Regions from separate parts of the Bradyrhizobium icense genome, predicted to be linked through region 4. Evidence: predicted binding sites of a transcription regulator. Region 4 holds the regulator's gene; each other region holds the start of a gene.
What was found. Region 4 encodes PhoB, which activates phosphate uptake and scavenging genes when phosphate is short. Its sites were predicted from a motif close to TGTCATNNANCTGTCAT; they were not measured.
Positions count from the first base shown of each region.

Region 1: LMTR13_RS22905 (DUF47 domain-containing protein) is a predicted target of PhoB. The motif match lies at 2,330-2,346, and genes of this name have one in related genera.
Region 2: LMTR13_RS30560 (alkaline phosphatase D family protein) is a predicted target of PhoB. The motif match lies at 2,983-2,999, and genes of this name have one in related genera.
Region 3: LMTR13_RS37710 (DUF2794 domain-containing protein) is a predicted target of PhoB. The motif match lies at 907-923, and genes of this name have one in related genera.

Region 1 covers NZ_CP016428.1:4,828,333-4,832,322, forward strand. Annotated here, with positions in the region: gene LMTR13_RS22890 (peptide chain release factor 3) at 1-156, opposite strand, end outside; gene sugE (quaternary ammonium compound efflux SMR transporter SugE) at 310-633, shown strand; gene LMTR13_RS22900 (inorganic phosphate transporter) at 625-1,629, opposite strand; gene LMTR13_RS22905 (DUF47 domain-containing protein) at 1,644-2,288, opposite strand; gene LMTR13_RS22910 (branched-chain amino acid ABC transporter permease) at 2,541-3,509, opposite strand; gene LMTR13_RS22915 (branched-chain amino acid ABC transporter permease) at 3,511-3,990, opposite strand, start outside.
Region 2 covers NZ_CP016428.1:6,572,908-6,576,897, forward strand. Annotated here, with positions in the region: gene LMTR13_RS30555 (thiolase family protein) at 1-981, opposite strand, end outside; gene LMTR13_RS30560 (alkaline phosphatase D family protein) at 1,345-2,916, opposite strand; gene LMTR13_RS30565 (hypothetical protein) at 3,151-3,600, opposite strand; gene LMTR13_RS30570 (indolepyruvate ferredoxin oxidoreductase family protein) at 3,746-3,990, opposite strand, start outside.
Region 3 covers NZ_CP016428.1:8,146,792-8,150,781, forward strand. Annotated here, with positions in the region: gene LMTR13_RS37705 (GNAT family N-acetyltransferase) at 1-410, shown strand, start outside; gene LMTR13_RS37710 (DUF2794 domain-containing protein) at 524-895, opposite strand; gene LMTR13_RS37715 (DUF1223 domain-containing protein) at 1,319-2,080, opposite strand; gene acnA (aconitate hydratase AcnA) at 2,342-3,990, opposite strand, start outside.
Region 4 covers NZ_CP016428.1:7,815,880-7,819,869, reverse strand. Annotated here, with positions in the region: gene pstB (phosphate ABC transporter ATP-binding protein PstB) at 1-646, shown strand, start outside; gene phoU (phosphate signaling complex protein PhoU) at 658-1,374, shown strand; gene phoB (phosphate regulon transcriptional regulator PhoB) at 1,486-2,190, shown strand; gene LMTR13_RS36235 (GcrA family cell cycle regulator) at 2,384-2,893, opposite strand; gene LMTR13_RS36230 (aspartate aminotransferase family protein) at 3,390-3,990, shown strand, end outside.

The DNA of each region.
Region 1 (3,990 bases), 3.0 Mb from region 4:
CAGATTGATAGCGCCGCCGAACAGCAGCAGCTTTTCGGTCAACGTGGTCTTGCCGGCGTCCGGGTGGGAGATGATCGCAAACGTGCGCCGGCGCGCCACTTCATCGGCAAGCGGCGATCGGGAGGACGATTCGGCAGTGAGGGCAATATCGGACATCGGGCTGAGCGTTTGGCAGGGAAAACCGGGCTAATCAAGCCTCATTTGGTGGTTGCGAAGGCCGCTGGCCAGTCCCATATCGGCAACGGAAGGACGGCCTTCCAACTCAGAGCTCATCCGCGGGGACGACCCTGCCTGGTTCGGAGGGTTGTCATGGCGTGGATCGTATTGTTCGTCGCCGGGCTCATGGAAATAGGCTGGGCGATCGGCCTCAAATATACCGAAGGTTTCACGCGGCTTGTTCCATCCGTCCTGACGCTCGCCTGCATGGCAGGCAGCATCCTCCTGCTCGGTCTTGCCTTGAAAGCTCTGCCGATCGGAACCGCATACGCGGTATGGACCGGTATCGGCGCGGTCGGAACGGCCATCCTGGGCATCGCGCTGTTCGGCGAGCCTGCGACCGCCGCCCGGCTCGCCTGCATCGGCTTGATCGTCGCCGGCATCGTCGGGCTCAAGCTTGTCACCGGCTCAGCGTAGCAGAAGCACGGCCCAATAGGTCAGCGCCGCAATGATCCCGGAAGCCGGGATGGTGATTACCCAGGCATAGACGATCGAACTCGCCACATTCCAACGCACCGCCGAGACTCGCCGCGCCGCGCCGACGCCGACGATGGAGCCGGTAATGGTGTGGGTCGTGGATACGGGAACTCCGAGATAGGTCGCCATGAAAAGGGTCGCTGCCCCGCCGGTCTCGGCGCAAAAGCCCTGCATCGGCGTCAGCTTGGTGATCCGGAGCCCCATCGTGCGGACGATCCGCCAGCCCCCCATCAACGTGCCGAGCCCCATCGCCGCCTGGCAGGAGATCACGACCCAGAACGGGATGGCAAAATCCGCCCCGAGGTAGCCCTGCGAATACAAAAGCACCGCGATGATGCCCATGGTCTTCTGCGCGTCGTTGCCGCCATGGCCGAGCGAATAGAACGACGCCGAGACGAATTGCAGAATGCGGAAGGCGCGATCGACCGCAAACGGCGTCGAGCGCACCGACAGCCAGGACACGATCGCGACCAGCACCAGCGCCAACAGGAATCCGACCAGCGGCGACAGCACGATCGCCAGCAACGTCTTGGATAGACCGCTCCAGACCGCCGCGGAAATGCCGGCCTTGGCCATGCCGGCGCCGACCAGTCCACCAATCAGCGCGTGCGAACTGGACGAGGGAATCCCAAGGCCCCAGGTGATCAGGTTCCAGACGATAGCGCCGATCAGCGCCGCGAAGATCACGGCCGCATCGACGACATCGGGTTCGATGATCCCTTTACCGATGGTGTTGGCGACGTGCAGCCCGAACACGAGGAAGGCAATGAAGTTGAAAAAGGCCGCCCAGGCCACCGCATAATGCGGCCGCAGCACGCGGGTCGATACGATCGTGGCGATCGAATTGGCGGCGTCGTGCAGGCCGTTGAGGAAATCGAACAGCAGCGCGACGCCAATCAAGAAGACCAGAATTGGAAAAGCCAGGGTGGCGTCCACTGAATTGGCCCGCCCTATACCTGTTCGATCACGATCGAATTGATCTCGTTGGCGACATCATCGAAGCGGTCGGACACTTTTTCGAGATGCTTGTAGATCTCGGCGCCGACGACGAAGTCCATCGAATTGCCGTTGCGGTGCTTGAGAAACAGCTCTTTCAGCCCGATGTCGTGGAGATCGTCGATACGGCCCTCCAGCTTTCCGATTTCCTCGGTAATGGCCGTCAGCATCGCAACGTTGTTGCCGATTGATTGCATCAGCGGGAGCGCGCGGCTGACCAGATTGGCGCACTCAACCAAAAGCGTGGCTATTTCGCGCATCGGGGGTTCGAACGTGCGGACCTCGAACAGCACTACCGCCTTCGCGGTCTGCTGCATCTGGTCGATCGCGTCGTCCATCGACGTGATCAGGTTCTTGATGTCGCCACGATCGAACGGGGTAATGAAGGTGCGGCGGACCGCGGTCAGGACCTCGCGCGTGATGCCGTCGGCGTCGTTTTCGAACTGATTAACTCGCTGGCAGAATACCGGCGTCTCCTCGCCGCCGCGCATCATGTCCTGCAGCGCCAGCGCGCCCTGCACGACCGTCTGGGCGTGGCGGGCAAACAGGTCAAAAAACCGCTCCTCCCTGGGCAAAAAGGCACGAAACCAGCGCAACATCGGTATTTTCCGTCGGTCAGAAATGGCCGCCGGGCGCGGCCTGTCACAAAACTGTCATAGACCATTCGGGGAGAAAGCGCGCAACGGCAGGCCCCGGGAACCAGGTCATCCACCGCTTTTGTGGAGCGTTCGCCGGACGCTGCGCGGCGTGCAACGCTGCGCTGCTGAGCCGGGGTCCATCCCGCCGCGCAAAGATGGGTCCCGGCACTGCGGAGCAGCGCTGCACGCTGCACCGCATCCGGGACACGAAATCTACAGCGATCGACGGAAATAATGCGCGATTTCGCCGATGATGCCGCGGCGGAACGTCAACACGCAGGCCACGAAGATGACACCCTGGATCACCGTCACCCATTGGCCGAAACCGGCCAGATATTGCTGCATGGCGATGATAACGAAGGCCCCGACGACCGGACCGAATACCGTGCCGAGGCCGCCGACCAGCGTCATCAACACGATTTCACCCGACATCGTCCAGTGCACGTCGGTGAGCGAAGCATTCTGCGCCACGAACACCTTCAGCGAGCCGGCAAAGCCCGCAATCGTTCCGGAGAGGATGAAAGCGAGCAGCTTGTACTGGTCGGTCTTGTAGCCCAACGAGATCGCGCGCTGTTCGTTCTCCCGGATCGACTTCAGCACCTCGCCGAACGGCGAGTTGATGGTGCGGTAGATCAGGAGGAAGCCGCCGAGAAAGCCAGCCAGCACGACGTAATAAAGCACCGTCGGCTTGGAGAGATCGAATATTCCGAACAGACGGCCTTGCGGAATGCCCTGGATGCCGTCTTCACCATGGGTAAACGGCGCCTGCAGGTAGATGAAATACAGGAGCTGCGACAGCGCCAGCGTAATCATCGCAAAGTAGATGCCCTGCCGCCGAATGGAGATAAAGCCGGTGACGACCGAGAGCGCCGCAGCACCGGCGACGCCGACCAGAATCCCGAGTTCAGGTGTGAAACCCCAGACCTTGAGCGCATGCGCCGAGCAGTAGCCTGCTGTCCCCAGGAACATCGCGTGGCCGAACGACAGCAGGCCGCCATAGCCGATCAGAAGGTTGAACGCGCAGGCGAGCAGCGCGAAGCACAGCGCCTGCATCACGAAGAACGGGTAGATTCCGCTCATTGGCACCAGGCCCAGCAGCACCGCCATCGCCGCGAACATGATCATCTCGTCGCGCATGGCGCGCGGCGTTACCGGCAGTGTGTCGTCAGTCAATGCGCTCATGTCAGGCAGTCCGTCCCGTCAGTCCCGTTGGCTTCACCAGCAACACCAGCACCATCAGGACGAACACCACGGTGTTGGAAGCTTCGGGATAAAAATACTTGGTCAGTCCCTCGATCACGCCGAGCGCAAAGCCGGTGATGATCGATCCCATGATCGATCCCATGCCACCGATCACCACCACCGCGAACACGACGATGATCAGGTCCGCGCCCATCAACGGCCGTACCTGGTTGATCGGCGCGGACAATACGCCGGCCAGCGCCGCCAAGCCGACGCCGAGGCCGTAGGTCAGCGTGATCATCCTGGGCACGTTGATGCCGAAGGCGCGCACCAGGGTCGGGTTTTCAGTTGCTGCACGCAGATAGGCGCCGAGGCGGGTCTTTTCGATCAGGAACCAGGTGGCAAGGCACACCACGAGCGAGAAGACGACGACCCAGCCGCGGTAGATTGGCAGGAACATGAAGCCGAGATTCATGCCGCC
Region 2 (3,990 bases), 1.2 Mb from region 4:
GAGCTTGTCGCGGGAATAGAGGCACTGGCTGGCGAAGGCTTCGTTCAGCTCCCAGAGATCGATGTCGTCGATCTTCAGGCCATGTCGCTTCAACAGCTTCGGCACGGCGTAGATCGGGCCGATGCCCATCTCGTCCGGCTCGCAGCCCGCCGCCGCCCAGGCGACGAAGCGGCCCAACGGGTTGAGGCCGCGCTTCTCGGCATCCTTGGCTTCCATCAGAACGACCGCCGCCGCGCCATCCGAGAGCTGGCTGGCGTTGCCGGCGGTGACGTACTTGCCCGGGCCCTTGACCGGCTCGAGCTTGCCAAGGCCTTCCATCGTCGTGTCGGGCCGGTTGCACTCGTCACGGTCGACGGTGTAGTCGACGATGCTTTCCGCCTTGGTCTGCTTGTCGACCACCTTCATCTTGGTCTTCATCGGGACGATTTCGTCCTTGAACTTGTTGGCCTGCTGGGCGGCCGCCATGCGGCGCTGCGATTCCAGCGAGTACTCGTCCTGGTACTCGCGGCTGAGCTTGTAGCGCTCGGCAACGATATCGGCCGTGTCGATCATCGCCATGAAGATATCGGGCGCGACCTTCAGCAGGTCCGGATCGATCGATTCCTTGGGCGAGCCGCCGCCCGGGATCGAGATGCTCTCGACGCCGCCGGCTACGATGCAGTCAGCTCCGTCAGAGCGGATCGAGTTGGCGGCCATCGCGATGGTCTGCAGGCCGGAGGAGCAGAAGCGGTTCACCGAGACGCCGGCGGTCGACTTCGGCAATCCCGCGAGCAGCGCGGCCTGCCGGCCGATATTCGGCGCGCCATGCGCGCAATTGCCGAGATAGCAGTCCTCGACATATTCCTTCTCGACGCCGGCGCGCTCCACGGCGTGCTTGATGGCGTGAGCCGCCATCGACATCGGCGGGGTGATGTTGAACCCGCCGCGGCCGGACTTTGCCAGCCCCGTACGTGCATAGGAAACGATGACAGCTTCACGCATTTGAAAGACCTCCCTTTGATGCGATCCAGTATGGACTGGAGCCGCGCCCGTGTGTAGCGAAAACCCGAATTCCGGCCAGCGGAAAAGAATGAAACCGAAAAAGCCGGCTCAGGGCCGGGATTTGCACAACGCCTGTCCGTCGGCAAGGCCGCGGTTGGCTTTTCGTCGCGATGCGCGACGCTCCCGCTGTTTCACTAAGCGAAATTGACCTTCGATCGCCCGCGTAGAAAGGCGTGCGGCATCAGAACCAAGCGGGGGTGCGATGGTAAGGGCGTTCGTTGCCGTGCTCGGCGATCATCGCCCTCTCAGCGCTCATCGTGGTCGGCAGCTATCTGCTGGTAGTGCCCTTGAGGCAACCGAGCCTCAGATGTGCTGCGCCATGATCTGGCCCGGCCGCGCATCCGGGCGGGGCTCGATATCGACCGACCACAGGTCGCGGTTGTCGACGTCCTTCAACGTCACCGTCATCACTTCGGTCTTGCCGTCGATGTCGACGCGGCCGAAAAACTGTAGCCCGAAACAGGGCGCGAGATTCTCGCCGCTGCAGCCCTTCTGGAGCATCGCTTTCGGCCCGAACGTATTGTCAAGCGGGGCCGGCGCCCAGGTGCCCGCATGCAAGGGGCCCGAGACGAACTCCCAGAACGGTTCGAAGTCCTGATAGATCGCGCGGTTCGGATCATAATGATGCGCGGCCGTGTAATGCATGTCGGCGGTCAGCCACACGGTGTTGCGGATGCCGGCACGCTTCATGAACGACAGCAAATCGGCGATCTCATGCTCGCGCCGCTCGGGCGGGCCGTCGCCGAGCGCAATCGCATCCTCGCTGATGAGACCGATCGGCATGTCGGCGGCGATCACCTTCCAGGTGGCGTCGGAAGCCACCAGCTCGCGCTTCAGCCAGGCCAGTTGCGCCGCGCCGAGGATGCAGGTGTCGCTGTGGTCGTCGCGCCGGTTCAAAGTGGAATCGCGGTAGCTGCGCATATCGATCATGAAGACATCGAGCAGCGGGCCGTAGGCGATCTTGCGATAGATGCGGCCGTCCTGCGCGGGCGTCGCGCGCATCGGCATGAATTCATGGAACGCGCGGCGCGCCCGCGCCACCAGATGCGAGCTGCCGTCTTCGGCATAGCCGGTCTCGTCGGCCGTGCCGATCGGCGCCCAGTCGTTGGTGACCTCGTGATCGTCCCATTGCGCGAACAGGGGGACGGCGGCATGGAAGGCGCGGAAACTTTGGTCGAGCCAGTTATATTTGTAATTGCCGCGGAACTGCGCGAGGGTTTGGGCGACGACGGATTTTTCCTCGGTGATGACGTTCAGCCATATCCCGCCATCGGGCAGCCTCAATTCCCGCTCCACCGGGCAGTCCGCATAGATGTGGTCGCCGCAATGGATGAAGAAGTCGGGGCGGTTGTCGAGCATCGTGCGGTAAGTCCGCATCCCGCCACGGCTTTCGTCGATGCCCCAGCCCTGCCCCGTCGTATCGCCTGACCAGGCGAACGATACGTTGCTCCGTGCGGTGGGCGCGGTACGAAAGTGCCCGACCTGCGGCTCGCCGGCGATCCCCGGCTCGCTTTCAAACCGCACGCGATAGAAAATATCCTGCCCCGGCGGCAATCCGTCGAGCAGAACCTTCGAAGTGAAATCGGCTTCCGGCAACGCATCGGCCGAAGCCGTGCCAATGATGGACTTGAAATCTTCGCTGGCCGAACATTCGACCTGCATCCGCGCCGCGCGGTCGGCGCGCGCCCAGATCACCGCGGAATTGGCCGAGACGTCGCCCGATTGAATGCCGCTGGTGATGAGCGGCCGATCCGCGGCGCGGCTGAGGTAGGGTCTGGCGAGGCCGCCGAAACCGGCGACGGCGAATGTCGCGGCGGAGCGGACCAACCATTGACGCCGCGTCAAGGCGGGCTTGGCTCGAATCGCAATCGGCATCGAAGCACCCTCGTCGAATCACGACGAAGGTGTGCCCGAGCAATTTGAATGCTGGCCGAAGGTTTTACGACAGGTGGATGAAGGTGCAGATTAGTAGGATGGGTTGAGCGACTTGTCCGCCGTAGAATTGTAGGGTGGGCAAAGCGCAGCGTGCCCACCATTCACGAACACGTTGCGGACTAATGGGGTGGGCACGCTGCGCTTTGCCCACCCTACGGCAGCTACGAATTTAGTCTACCGCTGCCAGTCGCAGATGCCGCCGGACTTGCACGGCCAGGTCTGGATCCGCGTGTCGCGGGCCTGGGCGTCGAGCGGATTGGTGTGGCGACGCACCTGCTTGGTGCTGCGGGCCGCAGCGCGCGGCTTCTGCACGCGTTCATGCGCCAAGTGAGTCTTGGGCGCGACAGTCTTGGAGGCAGCAGTTTTGGGCGCAGCCGCCTTGGGCGCGGCGGCGGCCTTGGGCACGACCACGCGTTCCGTTTTCACCGGCTTGCGATCGGTTCTGGCCTCGATCCGGACCGGGGCGAATCGCGTTTCCGGGCCGAGCCGCTTCGGTGAGAGCATGGCTTGGGAAGGATCGAGGCCGAAGAGCTCGCCCGCGCGATACTCGTCCCCCCGCGCGGCGCTGCCCGATATCAGGAGCCCCGTGCAAAGTGCTGCGGCAATAGCGCTTTTCAGGACCATCGCGGGCCTCCTGAAATCAACCCAAAGATTTAAGAACAGCCGTGATGTAGGGAGCCGAACGGACAAATCCAGCCGTTCCTTTCCCTTGAGGTTACCGGTGACTGATCCAGCCTGTGAAAAAGTTCACGAGCCGGATGAACAGCCCCTACTCGGCCGCCTGCGCCACCGGCTGGCCGATCGTCGCTTCCAGCCGCGTACATTCCGCACGGTATTTCGCGACGTTGGCTTCCTTGACGTGGCCATAGCCGCGAACGAGTTCCGCTGATTTCGCCAGCGCCACCAGACGTGGCCAATCATGCGGCGGGGCTCGGTCGAGATGACGGAAGATCATCGCGGAATATTCGCCCGGCAAGGCCCGCTCCATCCGCCGCTCGGCCGTATAGCCGAACG
Region 3 (3,990 bases), 330 kb from region 4:
CCGAGATGACCCGGCGGTTCAAAGTCCTGTCGGATGGCGGCTTTCCCTATTTCGTCGCCGCCGAAGGCCAAGTGATCGGATACGCCTATGCCGGCCCCTACCGGCCACGGCCGGCCTACCGCTTCACGGTGGAGAATTCGGTCTATTTGAAACCGGCCACGCACCGGCGCGGCATCGGCCTGCAACTGATGCAGCGGCTGATCGCCGAATGCGAGGCGCGCGGGTACCGGCAGATGATCGCCGTCATCGGCGACTCCGCCAATGCTGGCTCGATCGGTGTTCACGCCAAATGCGGTTTCCAGATGATCGGGACGCATCCCTGTGTCGGCTTCAAGTTCGGCCGCTGGCTCGACACGGTGATGATGCAGCGCGCGCTGGGTGAAGGCGCAACGACGATCCCCACTTCGTAGTCTGGATAAAGCGTAGCGCCTCTTTGACGGTACACCCACGGGATCAGACTCAAAATCGCGAAAACAACCCCATGCAAAGTAGAATGGGCCCCGGCTCGCAGTAGCCCGGCCGATTAAACCACCGCCAGCTTGCGGTCGATTACCAGCAGCACGCGGTCCAGTTCGTGGCCGCGGCGCAGGATCAGTCCGGTCGCCGAGATCACGCTGTACATGCCCTGCTTGCGCGCGAGCCGCGGATCTTTCTCGATGCGATAGATCGGAACTTCGGAAGCGCGGCGAAAGACCGAAAACACCGCGCGGTCCTTCAGAAAGTCGATGGCATAGTCGCGCCACTCGCCATCGGCGACCATGCGCCCGTACAAATTCAGGATACGGTTGAGTTCGAGACGATTGAATGTGACGCTGCTCGGCGGCGGGACTGCAGTGGCGGCGCGCGCCACTGCGCGGCTCGCGCTCGGATCGGTGTCCTCCGATATCGGGTTCATGGAGCGCCTCCTGTCATCCAACTTACATGATTGCGCCAACCGCTGGACGCCGCAAGGGGGTTGTAAATACGAAAGAAACCGCGGCGGATCGCCGATATCCCGGAAACCAGCGATTCACGGGATCGTTAGCGGAATCTTATTGCTGCCCCACTTCCGCCCACCGCCCGCCCCGCTGAATTGCGAAAAGATAATCCTGCGTTGGCCCGGTCCTTTCGGTTCCGGATTCCTCAGCCCCCAGCCCCCCGGGGCCGTCGGGATCGGGCCTGTTCGCAGAGGGAGTTAATCCCGATACTGGGCCAACGAGAGTTGGTCCTTTTTCGTTTTGGTGACTGCTCTTGCAAATGTCACACGCGGCTCTGACTTCGCCGACCTTGCGACGCTGAAGGTGGCCTCGTAGCCCGGATGGAGCGTGGAGCTAACTAACTAGCGCAGCGCCGTCATGGCGGCGCCGAGCATCGCGCCCGGCTTGTCGCGACTGCCGTCCTGGACGTAGACAACCGCGGCATCCACGCCGTCGCGGGAAATATTTTCCAGCGGAACGGTCCAGTTTCCCGAACCGCCGCTCCAGTCGCCGACCTTCACGAGATTACGCACCACGTTGTAGTAGGTGACTTGTTGGCCGCGATTCTCGCCGCGCCCAATCGAGATCGGCACCGCCTTTGAGATCGAGCAGATCCAGACTTCGCCGCGGCCCGCCGTCGGCACCTTGCTCGCCTCTATCGAGACGTTGAGCAGTTTGCCCGACAACGTCATCTTCACCGGCACCGACATCACGCCTTCAGTCTTGCTGGTATTCTTGATGGCGCTGTCGATGGCCGCGCGATCGCTGCCGATCACCTGCACCGAGCCGTTGACGATCATCTGCGGCGTGTAGAGGTTACGATCGCCGCGCACATGCGAATAGGCTTTCTGACGCGCGCTGAAACGCGAATCCGCCAGCGTGTCCTTCCAGCCAAGATAGTCCCAATAGTCGATCGGCATGCTCAGCGCGATCACGGACGGATCCTTGGCGAGTTCGCCGACGATCTGGTCGGCCGGCGGGCACGACGAACAGCCCTGCGAGGTGAACAATTCGACCACGGCACGCGGATCGGCATGAGCCGGGCGGATGACGGCGATGATCGCGCAAACGCCGAGCGCACCGGTCCATCGCGATATGCAGTTGTAGGCCATCATCGCAGACATGCTGTGAACCGGTGGTAGCGTTTTCCGTCCGTATTTATACGGGGCATGATGTGAGCTCCTGAAAGCGTGCCCCAGACGCGCGAAAGCGGCCTTTTCATAGGCCGCCTTCTTCTTGGTCGCTACTCACTTCGAAGTGAGGCACTGATCACAAATCCGCGTTACAGCGTTTTCAAGCGAAGTGGGATTCCGGCTCGCGTAAAGAAAACGCGTCAAAACAAAAACCTGGAGCCCGGTTCTGATTCAATCAGAACCGGAAAGGCTCTAGGCCGCAAGTTTGCGCAGCACATAATGCAGAATGCCGCCATTTCGGTAGTACTCGAGCTCATCGAGGGTATCGATGCGGCAAAGCAGCGGCACGCGCTGCAGCGAACCATCGCCGGACACGATCTCGGCCGTCAGGGTCTGGCGCGGCTTCAAATCGCCCTGGAGCCCGCGAATCGTCACCGTCTCGTCGCCCTTGAGGCCCAGCGATGTCCACGACGTGCCGTCTTCGAAGGTGAGCGGCAACACGCCCATGCCGACCAGGTTGGAGCGATGGATACGCTCAAAGCTCTGGCAGATCACGGCGCGGACGCCGAGCAGACGGGTGCCCTTCGCAGCCCAGTCGCGCGAGGAGCCGTTGCCGTATTCGGCGCCGGCGAACACCACCAGCGGCACGCTCTCCTGCTGATACTTCATTGCCGCGTCGTAGATCGACATCTGCTCGCCGTCCGGCCAGTGCTTGGTAAGTCCGCCCTCCGGAATATTGCCGTCGGCGCCCTTCAGCATGAAGTTCTTGATGCGGATGTTGGCGAACGTGCCGCGCATCATGATCTCGTGATTGCCGCGCCGCGTGCCGTACTGGTTGAAGTCGGCCGGACGCACCTGATGCTCGCTCAGGAATTTACCTGCGGGAGAGGTCAGCTTGATCGAACCGGCCGGCGAGATGTGGTCGGTGGTGATCTTGTCGCCGAACAGCGCCAGGATCCGCGCATCGACGACGTCGGCGATCGGATCCGGCTGCTTCTTCATGCCCTCGAAATAGGGCGGATTCTGCACATAGGTCGAGCTCATATTCCAGCGATAGGTCTCGCTCCCGACCGTCTTGATCTTGCGCCAGTTGGTATCGCCCTTGAACACGTCGGCGTAGCGCTTCTTGAAGATCGTCGCCGTCACGAACTTCTTCATGAAGGCGTTGATCTCCTTCGCGGTCGGCCAGATATCCTTCAGGTAGACCGGCTTGCCGTCCTTGCCGGTGCCGATCGGTTCGACCGCGAGGTCCTTGGTCACCGTGCCCGCCAGCGCGTAGGCCACCACCAGCGGCGGCGACGCCAGGTAGTTCGCCTGCACGTCCGGCGAGACGCGGCCCTCAAAATTGCGGTTGCCCGAGAGCACGGCCGCGGCAACGATGCCGTTGTCGTTGATCGACTTAGAAATGTCCTCCGGCAGCGGGCCGGAATTGCCGATGCAGGTGGTGCAGCCGAAGCCGACCAGGTTGAAGCCGACCTTGTCGAGATCCTTCTGCAGGCCGGAATTGGCCAGATATTCCGCAACCACCTGGCTGCCCGGAGCGAGCGAGGTCTTCACCCACGGCTTGGCCGTCAGCCCCTTGGCGGCGGCGTTGCGCGCGAGCAGGCCCGCGCCGATCAACACGCTCGGGTTGGAGGTATTGGTGCAGGAGGTGATCGCGGCGATCACGACATCGCCATGGCCGAGATCGAAGTCGCGGCCCTCGACCGCATAGCGGTTCGACCCGCCTTCAGGCTTCTTGTATTCGCCGGCGAGCGCGGTCGCGAAGCCGGTGGAGACCGCCGGCAACGCGACGCGGCCTTCGGGGCGCTTCGGGCCAGCCATCGACGGGACGACATCCTTGAGATCGAGCGTCAGCGTTTCCGTGAATACCGGGTCGGTCGATTTCGCCGTGCGGAACA
Region 4 (3,990 bases):
CCCGTCCGGCTGTGGCAAATCCACATTGCTGCGGATATTCAACCGGATGTACGATCTCTATCCGGGTCAGCGCGCGACCGGTCAGCTCTTGCTGGACCAGACCAACATCCTCGACCCCAAGCTCGATCTCAATCTGCTGCGGGCCCGCGTTGGCATGGTGTTCCAGAAACCGACGCCGTTCCCGATGACGATCTATGAGAACATTGCCTTCGGCATCCGCCTCTACGAGAAGATATCGAGGTCCGAGATGGACGGCCGGGTCGAGAAGGCGTTGCGCGGCGGCGCGCTGTGGAACGAGGTCAAGGACAAGCTCAACGCTTCCGGCCTCTCGCTCTCCGGCGGCCAGCAGCAGCGGCTCTGCATCGCGCGCACCGTTGCGGTCAGGCCTGAGGTGATCCTGTTCGACGAACCCTGCTCGGCGCTCGACCCGATCTCGACCGCCAAGATCGAGGAGCTGATCCAGGAGCTATCGGAGGACTACACCATCGCCATCGTCACCCATAACATGCAGCAGGCGGCGCGCGTATCCGACAAGACCGCTTTCATGTATCTGGGCGAGCTGGTCGAATTTGACGATACCAACAAGATCTTCACCTCGCCGCGCGATCGACGTACCCAGGACTACATCACCGGCCGGTTCGGTTGAGGAGACGACACATGGCATCCGAACATACCGCCAAGGCGTTTGACAGCGATCTTCAGGAACTCACCCGTCTGGTCGCCGAGATGGGCGGCCTGGCTGAGCGCATGATCACCGAATCCGTCGACGCGCTGGTTCGCCGCGACGTTGAGCTCGGTAAGCGCGTCGTCGCTACCGACGTCGAGATCGACCGCCTGCAGCATCTGATCGAGGAGCGCGCGGTGCTGACCATCGCCCGCCGCCAGCCGATGGCGATCGATTTGCGCGAAATCGTCGGCGCGATGCGGGTCGCCACCGATCTGGAGCGGATCGGCGACCTCGCCAAGAACATGGGCAAGCGCGTCGCCGCGCTGGAGAACGATTTCCAGCCGCTGAAGTTGATGCGCGGCCTGGAACACATGACCGATCTGGTGCAGTCGCAGGTCAAGTCGGTGCTGGACGCCTATGCGGCGCACGATCTGCCGGCGGCGATGGCGGTGTGGAAAGGCGACGAGGAAGTCGATGCCATCTGCACCTCGCTGTTCCGCGAACTCCTGACCTACATGATGGAAGATCCGCGTAACATCTCGTTCTGCATCCACTTGATGTTCTGCGCCAAGAATATCGAGCGGATCGGCGATCACGCCACCAACATCGCCGAAACCGTGTTCTACATGATCGAGGGACAGCAGATGCTCGACAAGCGCCCGAAGGGCGACATGACGACGTTTGCCACGACCGTACCCAATACCTGACAAAGCGTTTTCAAGCGAAGTGGAAACCGGTTCGCATAGCAATCAAGTTTACGCAGATTGCGTAGACTTATCTGCGCAGAGAACACGTCAAACAAGAGAGGCAAGAGCAGGATGAGCGCGCGCATTATGGTGGTCGAGGATGAGGAAGCGCTCACCACGCTGTTGCGCTACAACCTCGACGCAGAAGGCTATGAGGTCGAAACCGTCGGCCGCGGCGACGATGCGGATACGCGGCTGAAGGAGCGCGTGCCCGATCTTGTCGTGCTCGACTGGATGCTGCCGGGGCTCTCCGGCATCGAACTGTGCCGCCGCTTAAGGGCGCGCCCCGAAACCAAGCAATTGCCGATCATCATGCTGACCGCGCGCGGCGAGGAGAGTGAGCGCGTGCGGGGGCTTGCGACCGGCGCCGACGATTACATCGTCAAGCCGTTCTCGGTGCCGGAACTTTTGGCGCGCGTGAAGGGCCTGCTGCGCCGGGCCAGCCCCGAGCGGCTCGCCACCGTGCTGACCTATGGCGACATCGAACTCGACCGCGAAAAGCGTCGCGTCGCTCGCTCCGGCCGCCAGATCGATCTCGGCCCGACCGAGTATCGCCTGCTGGAATTTTTTCTTGAGCATCCCGGCCGCGTCTTCAGCCGCGAGCAGTTGCTCGACAGCGTCTGGGGCCGCGACATCTATATCGACGAGCGCACCGTCGACGTCCACATCGGCCGCCTGCGCAAACTGCTCAACCCCGGCCGCGAGCAGGACCCGATCCGCACCGTTCGCGGCGCAGGCTACGCGCTGGATGACCGGTTTGCGAAGGTGGAGCCGTAGCTGCTCCGCTGCAATCTCGGCGAACTCAGCCTCGGCGAACCCAGCCGTCGTCCCCGCGAAACGCGGGGACTCGTAAACACCAATCTCGATTGTTGAAATGCGCTGGAGCTTCAGCGAGGCATAACCACGTGCGCCTGTGGTTATAGGTCCCGGCGTTCGCAGGGACGACATCGTTGAGATAACGGCGCGCCCCTTACCTCGTCTGCTTCGGCTGCTGCCTTCGCCGATCGGCGGCGGGCTGGTAGGCGATACGCGAGTGGTGGGCGCAATAGGGCAGGCCTGTGAGCGCCTTGCCGCCGCAGAAGAAGAATTCCGGACTCGAGGGATCGCCGACCGGCCAGTGACAGGTGGCCTCGTTGAGTTCGAGCAGCGACAGCCGCTGGCTCATCGGCACCACGTTGTCGAAGGCGATCGGATCCGGCTCCATCTCGACTTCGAAGGCGTGCGCCAGCGCGGTGTTGCCGCGCGAGACCGGGCGCGCTACCCGCATCATCGGCTGGGCGGGACGTGCCTTGCGCTGCCGCGGGGCGGCCGAGGAGGGGCTCTTGGCGCGGCCGGACAGGCCCAGCCGGTGAACTTTGCCGATCACTGCGTTTCGCGTCACATTCCCGAGTTCCGCGGCGATCTGGCTCGCCGACAATCCGGCTTCCCAGAGCTTCTTAAGCTGTTCGACGCGATCGTCGGACCAGGTCAAAACGGTCATCGTAATCTTCCCTTCGCATCGCGCCGGCCAATCGGGGGCAGCGCTGGCGAGTCATTCGTCTTAAAAATCCCTGCGGTCAGAATCCCTTAGCCCTCGCCGGACGCGCTAACCGCGCCGAACGTTTACGCCTGCACAAAAGGACTCTAAGGGATCAGAAACTGCCGCACGAGATGTCGTACCCGACAGCCCAAACGCTACAATATGGCGTGACTCGGGCGCAAGAGTCCGGGCTCGAACGTCCACATCTTCTGTACATCTAGGCATTTCACTGCGTGTTTTCCACCACACCGCAATCTTACGGATTTCAGCATCCTGCACTGCAGGAAGGGCCGTTCCGTGGCGTGTTGACAGCGCCCCCCGCCCACATAGAATGCTTCTCACGTGCCGCCCTTAAGAGGCGGCACGTTTCGTTTTCGCAAGACCGGCTGTTGCCGCGTTCGCGCCAATGCACGCCCGCGGCAGGTCTCCAAGGCAGGTCTCAACCTCAGTGATTGCCATGACCAATAGCGCCACGTCGCATCTGCTCCCCGTCTTCGCCAGGGTCGATCTCGGCTTCGAACGCGGCGAGGGCTGCTGGCTGACCGCCACCAATGGCGAGCGTTATCTCGACTTCACCTCGGGCGTCGCGGTGAATGCGCTGGGTCACTGCCATCCGCACCTGATCGAGGCGCTGCAGGAACAGTCGACGAAACTCTGGCACATGTCGAACCTGTTCAAGTCGCCGGATGGCGAGAAGCTCGCCGCGCGGCTCTGCGAGCAGAGCTTTGCCGACCTCGTGTTCTTCTGCAATTCCGGCGCGGAGGCGATGGAAGGCGTCATCAAGGTCGTGCGCCGCTATCAGTTCTCCAAGGGCCATCCCGAGCGCTACCGCCTTATCACCTTCGAGGGTGCGTTCCACGGCCGCACCCTGGGCACGCTCGCAGCCACCGGCTCCGCCAAATATCTCGAAGGCTTCGGGCCGCCGATGGACGGTTTCGACCAGGTGCCGCATGGCGATCTCGAAGCGGTCAAGAAAGCGATCGGCCCGCAGACCGCGGGCATCCTGATCGAGCCGGTGCAGGGCGAGGGCGGCGTGCGCTCCGCGCCGCAGTCTTTCT